Linked DNA regions of Pyxidicoccus xibeiensis. The protein of the gene in region 1 binds, or shares a complex with, the protein of each later gene. Links are inferred from orthologs where the notes say so. Each region holds a gene or a part of one and is shown in the gene's direction. Other genes may lie near its edges.

Region 1 (7,651 bases):
CGTGTCCACCACGAAGCCCTCGGCCCTTGCCTCGCACGTGAAGCCGTAGATGGCCTCCAGGTGGTCCTGCATGCGACCGATCATCTTTACGCCTCCGAGCCACGCCACTCGACGCCACGCCACGCCCTGCGCCCCCCGCCGCCCGGCTAGTTCGCCAGCTGCCCCTTCGACAGGGGCACCATCCCCGCGTCCACCAGCACGCGCTCCAGCCGGTCGTTCCCGGTGCGCACCCAGGACTCGTAGACCTTGAGGGCCCCGGCCGGGCCGGCCTGCACCATGCCCCGCGCGGCAATCTCCTCCAGCACCTCCACCAGCAGCCGGAACTTGTCGTGCAGCTCGCGGTACACCTGGGCCGCCGGGGACAGCTCCGCCACCTGCCCGTACGCCGTGCCGCCCATCTGGATGTAGTAGTCGGGGCCCACCGCCCCGCTCTGCAGCGCTCCGGAGAAGAAGCCCGCCGTGTACAGGGACACGTCCCCCAGCCGTCGCAGCGTGCGGATGCGCTCGTGGCGCTCCTGCTGCAGCGCCTGGTGGTACAGCACGGCCAGCGGCTCGCGGTCCTTCCGGCCGTCCTCCTCGCGGGTGAACAGCTTGTCGGTCAGCGCGAACTCCGACAGCAGATTCACCAGGTAGAACTCCGTCGACTCGCCAATCACCACCCGCTGCCGCCCGATGACCTCGTCCAGGAGTGACTTGAAGAACTCCTTGAGCGACAGGGACGCCACCAGTTCACTCATTGACACCTCCCGCCTTCCCGGAAGGCCACCGCGCCCCCGGGGGACACCCCGAAGGGTACCAACGGCCCTCGGACGCCGCAAAGCCAAGGTCAATGATTCCAGGCACTTGCGCTGGCACTCGCCCCTGCCGAGTGCTAATCCGCAGGCCTGTGACGGGGGCGGGGAATAACTCCCGTCACGGTGGGGTGGAGCCGTAAAACCATAGGAATGCCGCGTATTTGGCAGCAACCGGGCCGGCGGTCCGGCATCGCTTGACGGGTCGACTTCCCTGGTTATTATCCGCGGCGCCTAGGCGTTAGCACTCACGAGGTGCGAGTGCTAATGCCGCGGGTCGTCAAAGGCCCTAATCAACCCCCAAGCGGTGTCCCGGCCGGCAGTACCCCCGGGCCGGGCACCACATAGAAGGAGAACGACCATGAAGATTCGTCCCCTGCAGGATCGGCTCATCGTCAAGCGCGTCGCCGAGGAGACCAAGACCAAGGGCGGTCTCTTCATCCCCGACACGGCGAAGGAGAAGCCCCTCGAGGGCAAGGTGATCGCCGCGGGCAACGGCAAGGTGCTGGAGGACGGCAAGGTCCGCCCGATGGACATCAAGGCCGGCGACACCATCCTGTTCAGCAAGTACGCGGGCACCGAGATCAAGCTCGACGGCGAGGAGCACCTCATCCTCCGTGAGGAGGATGTGCTCGGCGTGATCGAGAAGTAATCCGTCCCTTCCCACCCCTTTCTAAGGACTCAAAATCATGGCGAAGGACATTCTGTTCGATGTGCGCGCGCGCGAGGCCATTCTGCGCGGCGTCAACATCCTGGCTGACGCGGTCAAGGTCACCCTCGGCCCCAAGGGCCGCAACGTGGTCATCGAGAAGAGCTTTGGCTCGCCCACCATCACCAAGGACGGTGTGACGGTCGCCAAGGAAATCGAGCTGGAGAACAAGTTCGAGAACATGGGCGCGCAGATGGTCAAGGAGGTCGCCTCCAAGACGTCTGACGTCGCGGGTGACGGCACCACGACGGCCACCGTGCTGGCGCAGGCCATCTTCCGCGAGGGCGCGAAGCTGGTCGCCGCGGGTCACAACCCGATGGAGATCAAGCGCGGCATCGACAAGGCCGTGGTCACCATCGTCGCCGAGCTGAAGAAGATGGCGAAGCCGACGAAGGATAAGAAGGAGATTGCCCAGGTCGGCACCATCTCCGCGAACGGCGACTCCACCATCGGCCAGATCATCGCGGACGCGATGGAGAAGGTCGGCAAGGAGGGCGTCATCACGGTGGAGGAGGCCAAGGGCCTGGAGACCACCCTGGACGTGGTCGAGGGCATGCAGTTCGACCGCGGCTACCTCTCCCCGTACTTCGTGACGGACCCGGAGCGCATGGAGGCCGTCCTCAACGACGCGCTCATCCTCATCCACGAGAAGAAGATCTCGTCGATGAAGGACCTGCTGCCCGTGCTGGAGCAGGTGGCGCGCGCCGGCAAGCCGCTCGTCATCATCGCCGAGGAGGTCGAGGGCGAGGCCCTGGCCACCCTGGTGGTGAACAAGATCCGCGGCGTGCTGAACGTGTGCGCGGTGAAGGCGCCGGGCTTCGGTGACCGCCGCAAGGCCATGCTCGAGGACATCGCCACCCTGACGGGCGGCAAGATGATCGCCGAGGACCTGGGCATCAAGCTGGACACGCTGACGCTCCAGGACCTGGGCCGCGCCAAGCGCATCACGGTGGACAAGGACAACACCACCATCGTCGACGGTGCCGGCAGCCAGAAGGACATCGAGGCGCGCGTGAAGCAGATCCGCGCGCAGATCGAGGAGACCACCAGCGACTACGACCGCGAGAAGCTGCAGGAGCGGCTGGCGAAGCTGGTCGGCGGCGTGGCCGTCATCAACGTCGGCGCGGCCACCGAGACGGAGATGAAGGAGAAGAAGGCCCGCGTGGAGGACGCGCTCAATGCGACTCGCGCGGCCGTCGAGGAGGGCGTGGTGCCCGGCGGCGGCGTGGCCTTCATCCGGTGCCTCAAGGCGCTGGACGGCCAGCAGTTCACGACGGGTGAGAAGTTCGGCGTGGACATCATCCGCCGCGCGCTCGAGGAGCCCCTGCGCCAGATCGTCGGCAACGGCGGCCTGGAGGGCAGCGTGGTGGTGAACAAGGTCAAGGAGAGCACCGGTCCGTTCGGCTTCAACGCGGCCACCGGCGCCTACGAGGACCTGCTCGCCGCCGGCGTCATCGACCCGGCCAAGGTGAGCCGCACCGCGCTGCAGAACGCGGCCTCGGTCGCCTCCCTCATGCTCACCACCGAGGCGATGGTGGCGGAGCGCCCGAAGGAGGAGAAGGAGGCCCCGGCCGGCGGCGGTATGGGCGGCATGGGCGGTATGGGCGGCATGGGCATGTAGCAGCCCCCACCCCGGCGCCACGCCGGGGTGACTGCACCCTCGGGCGGCCTCCGGTTCCCACCAGGGAGCCGGGGGCCGTCGTGCTTTCGGGGTAAGGTGGCGCGGGCCCTGCCCGGCCCTTAACTTGGAAGACACAAGGAGGAAGTGCCCGTGAAGCCCGTGAAGATCTACACGACGAACTATTGTGGGTACTGCGTCCGCGCCAAGGACCTGCTCAAGCGCAAGGGTGTGGACTACCAGGAGGTCGACGTCACCGGGGACGACTCCATGCGCGCGCAGCTGGTGGAGATGAGCGGCGGCCAGCGCACCGTGCCGCAGATCTTCATCGGCGACACGCACGTGGGCGGCTACTCGGACCTGTCCCGCCTGGACACCGAGGGCAAGCTGGACCCGATGCTGGCCTAGCCCAGGCAGGCAGGCGACCGGCCCGGATGCTCGGAGCGCCGTGCATAGCTTCCCCTCCAAGGCACACCACCCTTTTCGCGGGAGGTCGCAATGGCGGGAGAAGAGCAACAGACGGGCACCCGGGACGAGCACTACAACCTCATCAGCGCGCTGTACCACCTGCTGAAGGGCACCTCGGTGGGTGAGCAGTACATCCGGGACGCCGAGGAGTCCGGCGACCAGGAGCTCGCCCAGTTCTTCCGGGACTGGCAGGACGAGCAGCGCAACCTGTCCGAGCGGGCGAAGAACCTGCTGGGCAGCCGGATGCTCGGCGGCCAGAAGGCCGGCACCGGCCGCAAGCGCTCCGCCAGTGGCGGCAAGAGCGTCCCCACCCGCGCGGTGAAGGACCAGATCAACGCCAGCGTGAAGTCCGGTGGCAACGCCGAAGACGACATCGTGGACGAGGAGTCCAAGGAGTCCTTCCCCGCCAGCGACTCGCCGGCGCGGTACTGAGCCTCCGGCACGAGCGCCCCCAGGCGGGTTTCTGGATTCCTCGGGGGCGTTCGTCTTGGATGGCGGGCCGTGACTCGTCCCGGCCCGTCCCTCCTCGCGCGCGCCGCCGCGCTGCTGGCCCTCGCGGCCGTGTCGTTGTCCGTGTCCTGCAAGGGCGCCTCCGTCCAGGTGAAGCGCTCCGTGCCCGCGGACCTCGCGGTGTCCGCCGTCGTCGTCTATCCCTTCGGCTTCCGCTGGGAGACGCCGGCCTGGCGCGCGGTGGAGCTGTCCCAGCGGCTGGTGGACGTGGCCCTGGCCGAGGCGGCGGAGCAGGCCCTCTTCTTCGGCCCCACCGAGGTGCGCGTCTACCGCCCGGACGAGGACAACGCCTGGGCCGCCAGCGACGCCGTCGCCGTGCTGGCCGCGTACGGCGTGCGCCCGGACAGCGCGCTGGTGCTGCGCCCCCGGGCGGAGAAGCGCGTCCAGGCCGGCCAACGTGAACTGGTGGACAGTCGCGGCCGCACCGTGGGCCAGAGCGCCCAGGAGGCGGTGACGTACCTGGGCACCGTGGAGGTGCTGCACCCCGCCACGCGGCAGGTGGTGCTGGAGGTGTCCGGCGAGGCGGCGGCGGACCCCTTCGCGGAAGTCACGGACGAGGGCGCGGACCCGGCGCCGGAGCTCACCCTGCTGATGGCGGACCTCACCCGCGAGGCGCTGAAGGGGCTGTCGGGCACCCTGAAGCCGCCCCGCGCGCCCTCTCCGCCCGTGGCCACCTCCGTGGCGTGGGTGCCCTGGGAGACGCTGGAGCTGGGGCCGGAGCTGGCGGCACGGGACGCCCTGGACGCGGAGCTGCTGCGCCAGCAGCGCCTGCGCTTCGCCAACCCCGGCCTGGAGCCCGCCGTCCTGGACACGCTGGCCCGGAAGCCCGGCGGCCTGTACGTCCGCGCAGCCCCCGCGGGCGCGAAGCTGGCGGCGGGAGACATCGTCCTCTCGCTCGACGGCCGCCCCGTCCCGCCGCAGGCCCTCGCCCGGACGCGCCTGGCTCCTGTTCCGTCGGAGGCACGCGTGCAACAAGCCTCTGGGCAGATTGTTTCACTCGTGCTGCCCTGATGTTTTCAGTCGCGCGCGGACGCGCGTCGGGCTTGCCCCCCCGGGCGACTCGCACCTAAAGAGGACCCCATGATGGAACCCAGGCCCGAGGTCACCCAGACCGCCCAGACAGAACAGGAAGGCCGCAGCACGCGGATCCCCATCCACGAGTGGACCGTGGAGGTGGTCGCCGGCCCGGACAAAGGCAAGAAGGTGACGACCCAGGACGGGCTCGTCCGCGTGGGCTCGGACCCCGCCAGCGACCTGGTCCTCACGGACGTCACGGTGAGCCGCCGCCACGCGGAGGTGGAGCGCAGCGCGCGCGGCCTGCTGCTGCGCGACACCGGCAGCCGCAACGGCACCTTCCTGGACGGCCGGCAGGTCATCCAGGCGTACCTGTCCAGCGGGGACAAGATTGAGCTGGGCAAGACGAAGCTGTCCGTGAAGGTGGCCCCGCGCCCCACGGAAATCGAGGTGGCGGGCGCCGAGTCCTTCGGCGCGCTGGTGGGCGCCTCGGAGAAGATGCGCTGGGTCTTCACGGAGCTGCGCCGCATCGCCCGCGAGGACATGAGCCTGCTCATCGAGGGTGAGACGGGCACCGGCAAGGAGCTGGCGGCGCGCGCGGTGCACCAGCACTCGGCCAGGCGGCACGGCCCCTTCAAGGTCGTGGACTGCAACCTCATCTCCGAGGAGAAGGCCGAGCGGGAGCTGTTCGGCGGCCTGCGCGCGGGGGACAACGAGGACCGCGAGGCGCGCGGCGTCTTCGAGGCCGCCCGGGGCGGCACCCTCTTCCTGGACGAGGTGGGCGAGCTGCCGCTGCCCGTGCAGGGCAAGCTCCTGCGCGTGCTGGAGACGCGCGAGGTGCCGTCGCTGGACGGGCAGCCGGTGGCGGTGGACGTGCGCGTCATCGCCTCCACGCACCGCAACCTGGAGGAGGACGTGCGCCAGGGCCGCTTCCGCGCGGACCTCTACTTCCGGCTGGCGGTGGCGCGCGTGCGCCTGCCGCCCCTGCGCACCCGGCGCGAGGACCTGCCCGCGCTGGCCCAGGCGCTCTCCCAGACGCTGCGCGCCAGCGTGACGCTCACCCCGCAGACGCTGGCCCTCTTCGAGGGCTACGACTGGCCGGGCAACGTGCGCGAGCTGCGCAACGTGCTCGAGCGCGGCGCCCTCATGGAGGAGACGGGCAACAGCAGCTGGCTGGACTTCCTCGCCCAGCCCTCGCGGCGCGCGGAGGGCCAGGCCCCCGCCACCGACGTGTCCGCCATCGTCTCCACGCTGCCGTACCACGAGGCGAAGGACAGGGTGCTGGCCGACTTCGAGCGCTTGTACTTCGCCGAGGTGATGCGCACGGTGGGCTTCGACATGAAGGCCGCCGAGCAGCGCACCGGGCTTTCCATGCAGAGCCTCTACCGACTGTTGAAGAAGAACGGGCTCCGTCTCAAGGACCTGAAGAACGCCGAGGGCCTGGAGAAGTAGGAGCCACCCGACTCGCAGTCCCACCCCAGGGAGAACCACCGCATGTTGCGTCGTGTCGCCGTAGCATCCGTCGTCCTCACCGCCGCCTGTGCCGGTCAGCAGAAGACCGAGGGCGCCGCGCAGGGCACCCAGCCCACCAGCACCGAGGAGCGCGTCCGCATCACCAACCAGCCCCCGTTCGACCTGGTGGCCTGCTTCCCGCGCGAGACGGCGGTGCCGGACCAGACGAGCCAGGGCGTCGTCCTGGGCTCGCTGCTGGCCGTGCGCCCGCAGGTGCAGGAGTGCCTGGTGGACCCGAAGAACCGGGGTCCCGCGCCCACGACGAAGGTGTCCGTCAAGACGACCGTCACCGACCAGGCCACCACCCACGCCGTCACCGGGGAGAACCTCACCCCCGAGGGCACCGCCTGCGTCCAGAAGCTGGTGGACACGGCCGTCCAGCCGGCGCTGCTCGCCAAGGGCGCGCAGCCGGTGGAGGCCACCATCCCCTTCGAGCACACCGCCAGCGGCCTGAACTCCGTCACCTTCGGCATCAACGAGGGCTCGGACTTCACCGGCGCGGTGCGCCTGGGCCTGCCGACCTGGTGTGACTGCTACGCCAGCTTCAAGGACAAGGTCCCCCCGACGCTGACGGCCAAGGTGAAGCTGGTGAAGACGAACGCGACGCCGGCCGAAGTCACCTTCGAGCCCTCCGGCAGCACCGAGGGCGACCAGGTGTCCGCGTGCCTCCAGCAGAAGATGGCCGCGCTGCCGGCGAAGCTGTCCACCGACGAGCTGACCTTCGCGTACCGCTTCGTCCACTTCAACTCGCAGGCCTCGGAGGCCGCGGCGGCCACCCTGCCGTCCGAGCTGCGCTTCCTGCAGCTGGACCTGGTGCGCACGCAGCGCGCGGCGGACGCGGCCATGGCCGACGGCGCCCGCGCCCCCGCGGCGCAGGCCTTCGCCGAGGTGGTGGAGCGCTACCAGAAGACGAAGAACTACAAGCTCTTCGACGAGCTCGAGAGCAAGTGCAACGCCCTGGTGAAGGCCGACGCCCGCGTGGTGGAGACCATCCAGGCCCGCCAGGCCACGGAGCAGGCCGCGCTGGCC
Region 2 (5,604 bases), on another replicon or contig:
GACTGTTGTGAGGAGAACGTGACCGAAGGTGTTGGAGATCGATCATAGATTGCAATGATCGAGCCCACCCAAGCACTAGATCTCGCGTTGACAGGTCGGGTACCCCCCCATAGCTTGTGGCCGGTCGACGGTGCCCCACCGGAGACGTCGCCGTGACGTGGGGCTGAGGAGGGGTTGTGGGATTCTTGCGCACAGCTAGCAGCTGCCTCATAACTCACCCCTGTCGACCGGCCGTAGCAAGACCGTAGACCCGTCCCCTTCAGGACGGGTCCCACCCTGAACATCTTTCCAGTAGCGTGACCTGGGGAGCCGTCCCCCCGGGGCAGACCTCCGTGTCTGCCCGAGGCCGCGCCTTTGTCCGGAGTGAGCCGCTCGTGAACTTCGAAACGCCCGTGAAGCCCGCCGCCGCCAACATGTCCGTGCCGCCCACCACCAATGGCCACCCGGTACCGACCGTGAGTGCCGCGCCGGTGGCGACGGCTCCGGCCGCCGCGGAGCCCACGTCCGGCGACTTCACCTCCACCAGCATGAAGGTGCGCAAGCGCAACGGCACCACGGAGCCGGTGGACCTCAACAAGATTGTCCGCGCCGTGGGTCGCTCCTGCGTGGGCCTGCCCCGCGTGGACGTGATGCGGGTGGCCACGAAGACCATCTCCGGCCTCTATGACGGCGCCACCACGCGCGAGCTGGACGGGCTGTCCATCCAGACCGCCGCGGCCCTCATCGCCGAGGAGCCCGAGTACGGCCGCCTCTCCGCGCGCCTGCTGGCAGCCTTCATCCAGAAGGAGGTCAGCAACCAGGAGATCCACTCCTTCAGCCAGTCCATCGCCGCCGGCCACAAGCACGGCCTCATCGCGGACCGGCTGCTGCAGTTCGTCCAGGCCAACGCGCGCAAGCTCAACGCCGCCATCGACCCGTCGCGCAACGACCTGTTCGAGTACTTCGGCCTGCGCACCGTCTATGACCGCTACCTCCTGAAGAACCCGCAGACGCGCGAGGTCCTGGAGACGCCGCAGGAGTTCTTCCTGCGCGTGGCGTGCGCGCTCAGCGGCGACAACGCGCGTGAGGCCATCGAGCTGTACCGGCTGTTCAGCTCGCTGGAGTACATGCCCAGCTCGCCCACCCTGTTCAACTCGGGCACGCGCCACGAGCAGCTCTCCAGCTGCTTCCTGCTGGACTCGCCCGCGGACGAGCTGGACGCCATCTACAAGAAGTACTCGGACATCGCGATGCTGTCGAAGTTCTCCGGCGGCATCGGCGTGGCGTACCACCGGGTGCGCGCGCGTGGCTCGCTCATCCGCTCCACCAACGGCCACTCCAACGGCATCGTCCCCTGGCTGAAGACGCTGGACGCCTCCGTCGCCGCGGTGAACCAGGGCGGCAAGCGCAAGGGCGCGTGCTGCGTGTATCTGGAGACGTGGCACGCGGACATCGAGGACTTCCTCGAGCTGCGTGAGAACACCGGCGACGACGCGCGCCGCACGCACAACCTGAACCTGGCCAACTGGGTGTCGGACCTCTTCATGAAGCGCGTGGAGGCGGACGCCGACTGGAGCCTGTTCGACCCGAAGGTCGTCCCCCACCTGACGGACCTGTACGGCGACGCCTTCGAGAAGGCCTACGCCGAGGCGGAGGAGAAGGGCCTGGCCATGCGCAAGGTGAAGGCGCGTGACCTGTATGCCCGGATGATGAAGGTGCTGGCGCAGACGGGCAACGGCTGGATGACCTTCAAGGACATCAGCAACCGCAAGAGCAACCAGACGGGCAAGCCTGGCAACGTCATCCACCTGTCCAACCTGTGCACCGAAATCCTGGAGGTGACGAGCCAGGGTGAGACGGCGGTGTGCAACCTGGGCTCGCTGAACCTGGGCCGGATGGTGGTGGACGGGAAGTTCGACTTCGACCGCCTGCGGGCCAACGCGCACCTCGCGCTGAAGCAGTTGGACCGGGTCATCGACCTCAACTACTACCCCATCCCCACGGCCGCGGACTCCAACCGCCGCTGGCGCCCGGTGGGCCTGGGGCTGATGGGCCTGCAGGACGTGTTCTTCCAGCTCCGGATGCCGTTCGACTCCCCGGAGGCGCGGGCGCTGTCCAGGCAGATTTCGGAGGAGATCTACTACGCGGCGCTGAACACCTCGTGCGAGCTGGCCGAGCAGTTCGGCGCGCACCCCTCCTTCCCGGAGACGCGGGCGGCGAAGGGCGAGCTGCAGTTCGACAGCTGGGGCGTGGTGCCGGCGGACACGGCCCGCTGGGACGCGCTGCGCCAGCGCATCATGAAGCACGGCCTGCGCAACTCGCTGATGATTGCGATTGCGCCCACGGCGACGATTGCCTCCATCGTCGGCTGCTACGAGTGCATCGAGCCGCAGGTGTCCAACCTGTTCAAGCGCGAGACGCTGTCGGGCGACTTCCTCCAGGTGAACCGCTACCTGGTGCGTGACCTCCAGACGCTGGGGCTGTGGAACGAGAACGTCCGCAACCGCATCAAGATGGCGGAGGGCAGCGTGCAGGACATCACCGAGCTGCCGGAGAACCTGCGGGCCATCTACCGCACGGCCTGGGAGATTCCGATGCGCTCGCTCATCGACATGGGCGCGGACCGCGGGGCCTTCATCGACCAGAGCCAGTCGCTCAACCTGTTCGTGGAGACGCCGAACATCGGCAAGCTCTCCTCGATGTACTTCTACGCATGGCAGAAGGGGCTGAAGACGACCTACTACCTGCGCTCGCGCCCGGCCACGCGGATTGCGAAGGCCACGGTGAGCGGCGCGGGCACGGGCACGTCGATGCCGGCGGCCCCTGCCCCGATGATGGCCAAGGCGGAAGTGACGGAGGCCGAGGCGGTCGCCTGCTCGCTGGAGAACCCCGAGGCGTGCGAGGCCTGCCAGTAGGCCCGTGGCGCTGAAGTCGTAGAGACGTTTCGAGAAGGCCGAGAACCCGCGCGCGCAGCGCAAGGAGCACCGAAGCAATGCTGCTGAACCCTGGACTGAACCTGACGCTGCGCCCGATGGCGTACCCGGCCTTCTTCGAGATGTACCGGAATGCCATCAAGAACACGTGGACGGTGGAGGAGGTGGACTTCTCCACGGACCTGGTGGACCTGCGGTCGAAGATGACGGACGCGGAGCGGCACCTCATCCACCGGCTGGTGGCGTTCTTCGCGACGGGTGACAGCATCGTCGGCAACAACCTGGTGCTGAACCTCTACAAGCACATCAACGCCCCCGAAGCGCGGATGTACCTGTCGCGGCAGCTGTACGAGGAGGCGCTGCACGTCCAGTTCTACCTGACGCTGCTGGACACGTACGTGCCGGACCCGGCGGAGCGGGCGAAGGCGTTTGCCGCCATCGACAACATCCCCTCCATCCAGCGCAAGGCGCGCTTCTGCATGAAGTGGATGGACAGCATCCAGGGGCTGGACCAGCTGCGGACGAAGGCGGAGCGGCGGCAGTTCCTGCTGAACCTCATCTGCTTCGCGGGCTGCATCGAGGGGCTCTTCTTCTTCGCGGCCTTCGCCTACGTGTACTTCCTGCGCAGCAAGGGCCTGCTGAACGGCCTGGCGGCGGGGACGAACTGGGTGTTCCGGGACGAGAGCGCGCACATGGGCTTCGCGTTCGAGACCATCCAGGTGGTGCGCAAGGAGGAGCCGGACCTCTTCGACGCGCAGATGGAGCGCGACGTGGTGGCGATGATGCGCGACGCGGTGGAGTGCGAGACGCAGTTCGCGCAGGACCTGCTGAGCGGCGGCGTCATGGGGCTGTCCGTGCAGGAGATGCGCGGCTACCTGGAGTACACGGCGGACCAGCGCCTGCAGATGCTGGGCATGGCGCCCATCTTCCGGACGAAGAACCCGCTGCACTTCATGGACCTGCAGGACGTGCAGGAGCTCACCAACTTCTTCGAGCGCCGCGTGTCCTCGTACCAGGTCGCCGTGGGTGTGGGCGCGGCGACGGACGTCGTGTTCGACGCGGCGTTCTGAGCTCTTTCAAGAGCCCCCTAGTACCTCGGCACAGAGGTTTTGACCGATTGGCCTTGGACCTGCTCAGCGGAGGACGGGCAGAAGTTCCGGGGCCAGCAGCAGTTCAATGCTGCGGGCCTGTCCGGCGCTGCGCCGGATGAGCCCTCGGCGCTCAAGCTCAAGCACCATGCGGTGGACGGTGGGCGGAGTGGTGCCGAAATAGCGCTGCATGTCGGCCTCCGCAGGAAAGCGCCTGTTGAGCTTCGTGTACGCGTAGATGAAGGCCAGGTATTGGCCTTGAAGCTCTGTGAAGGGCGGAGTTGCGGAGGGAATCGACACGGCGGCAGCGAGGTAGTCCGACTCCCCTTTCACGGAGTCGGAGCGCATGAATGTACGTTACCTCGTCACCCTGGCCGCCGAGGAGAAGTCGGAGTTGGAGGCCCTGGTGAGCGGTGGCACGGGGCGGGTGCGCCGCGTCAAGCGTGCGCAGATTCTGCTGGCAGCCCATACCGGAGTCACCGACGAGCAGATTGCCAGGAGCGTCCGGGTGGGCGCCTCGACGGTGTACCGAGTCAAGCGGCGGTTTGTGGAAGGAGGCGTGGAGCACGCCCTGCACGAGAGGCAGCGGCCCGGGGCCTCTCGCAAGCCGACGGGCAAGCAGGAGGCGCTGCTGGTAGCCACCGCCTGCTCGAGTCCACCGAAGGGGCGTGCGCGGTGGACGCTCCAGTTGCTGGCCGATGAGCTGGTGCGGCTGACCGAGCACGCGGAGCTGTCGCGGGAAACAGTCCGACGACGGCTGGAGGAGAGCGAACTCAAGCCCTGGCAGCAGCGCATGTGGTGCATTCCGAAAGTGGACGCCGAGTACATCGCCCGAATGGAGGACGTGCTGGAGCTCTACGCTGAGCCACCCGACGCCAAGAGGCCGGTGGTGTGCTTCGACGAGACGCCCACCCAGCTGATTGGAGAAGTCCGCACGCCCCTGCCAGCCATGCCCGGCAAGCCCCGGCGTTACGACTACGAGTACCAGCGCAACGGGACGGCCAACCTCTTCGTCTTTCTGGACGTGCACCGTCCCTGGCGCCACGTCGAAGTCTCGGACCAGCGGACCGCCAAGGACTTCGCGGTGCAAATGCGCGCGCTGGTGGACGTGCACTACCCGGGGGCAGAAACCATTCGAGTGGTGCTCGACAACCTCTCTACGCACAGCCCCGGCGCCCTCTATGAAGCCTTCCCGCCGCAGGAGGCCCGGAGGATTCTGAAGAAGCTGGAGTTACACTTCGTCCCCAAGCACGCCAACTGGCTGAACATGGTGGAGATTGAAGTTGGCGTGCTCAACCGCCAATGCCTGGACAGGCGAATCGCCAACAAGGCCACCCTGAAGCGGGAGGTGGCCCGATGGGAGCGGATGCGCAACAAGGAACGGGCCCGGGTCCGCTGGCGCTTCACAGTCGAGAGCGCCCGCACCAAGCTCGGGCGAACGTACCCCCAGGCCCAGGCAGCCGCTGCTGCTGCCTGAACCCTTCAAAACCTCTGTGCCGAGGCACTAGGGCTGCGTCGACGCAAGGCCTCTGGGCCCCGTAGAGAGCGGCGACGTCATGCCCCACCCGCTCGAAGGTCAGGACAACGATTCAGCAACCATCCCT

What was found.
Region 2: the proteins of grxC (region 1) and LXT23_RS25870 are in contact, whole or in part, in an NMR structure (PDB 1QFN), measured with the Escherichia coli proteins. The link is inferred for Pyxidicoccus xibeiensis from one-to-one orthologs.

What each region holds. Positions count from the first base shown.
Region 1 is NZ_JAJVKV010000015.1:151,654-159,304, forward strand. What follows is about bases 2,189-4,898. They hold grxC (glutaredoxin 3), read left to right. Parts: upstream 2,189-3,271; coding sequence 3,272-3,526; downstream 3,527-4,898. Other genes in these bases: groL (chaperonin GroEL), read left to right, coding at 2,189-3,121; LXT23_RS40990 (hypothetical protein), read left to right, coding at 3,617-4,018; LXT23_RS40995 (hypothetical protein), read left to right, coding at 4,088-4,898. In the rest of the region: LXT23_RS40965 (hypothetical protein), read right to left, coding at 1-84; LXT23_RS40970 (hypothetical protein), read right to left, coding at 147-737; co-chaperone GroES, read left to right, coding at 1,153-1,443; more of groL, read left to right, coding at 1,481-2,188; more of LXT23_RS40995, read left to right, coding at 4,899-5,107; LXT23_RS41000 (sigma 54-interacting transcriptional regulator), read left to right, coding at 5,180-6,562; LXT23_RS41005 (hypothetical protein), read left to right, coding at 6,605-7,651. UniProt on the Escherichia coli protein: The disulfide bond functions as an electron carrier in the glutathione-dependent synthesis of deoxyribonucleotides by the enzyme ribonucleotide reductase.
Region 2 is NZ_JAJVKV010000005.1:813,863-819,466, reverse strand. The notes cover bases 1-3,134. They hold LXT23_RS25870 (ribonucleoside-diphosphate reductase subunit alpha), read left to right. Parts: upstream 1-374; coding sequence 375-2,894; downstream 2,895-3,134. Other genes in these bases: LXT23_RS25865 (ribonucleotide-diphosphate reductase subunit beta), read left to right, coding at 2,972-3,134. In the rest of the region: more of LXT23_RS25865, read left to right, coding at 3,135-3,982; LXT23_RS25860 (LexA family protein), read right to left, coding at 4,046-4,348; LXT23_RS25855 (IS630 family transposase), read left to right, coding at 4,347-5,477; LXT23_RS25850 (S1C family serine protease), read right to left, coding at 5,603-5,604. UniProt on the Escherichia coli protein: Provides the precursors necessary for DNA synthesis. Catalyzes the biosynthesis of deoxyribonucleotides from the corresponding ribonucleotides.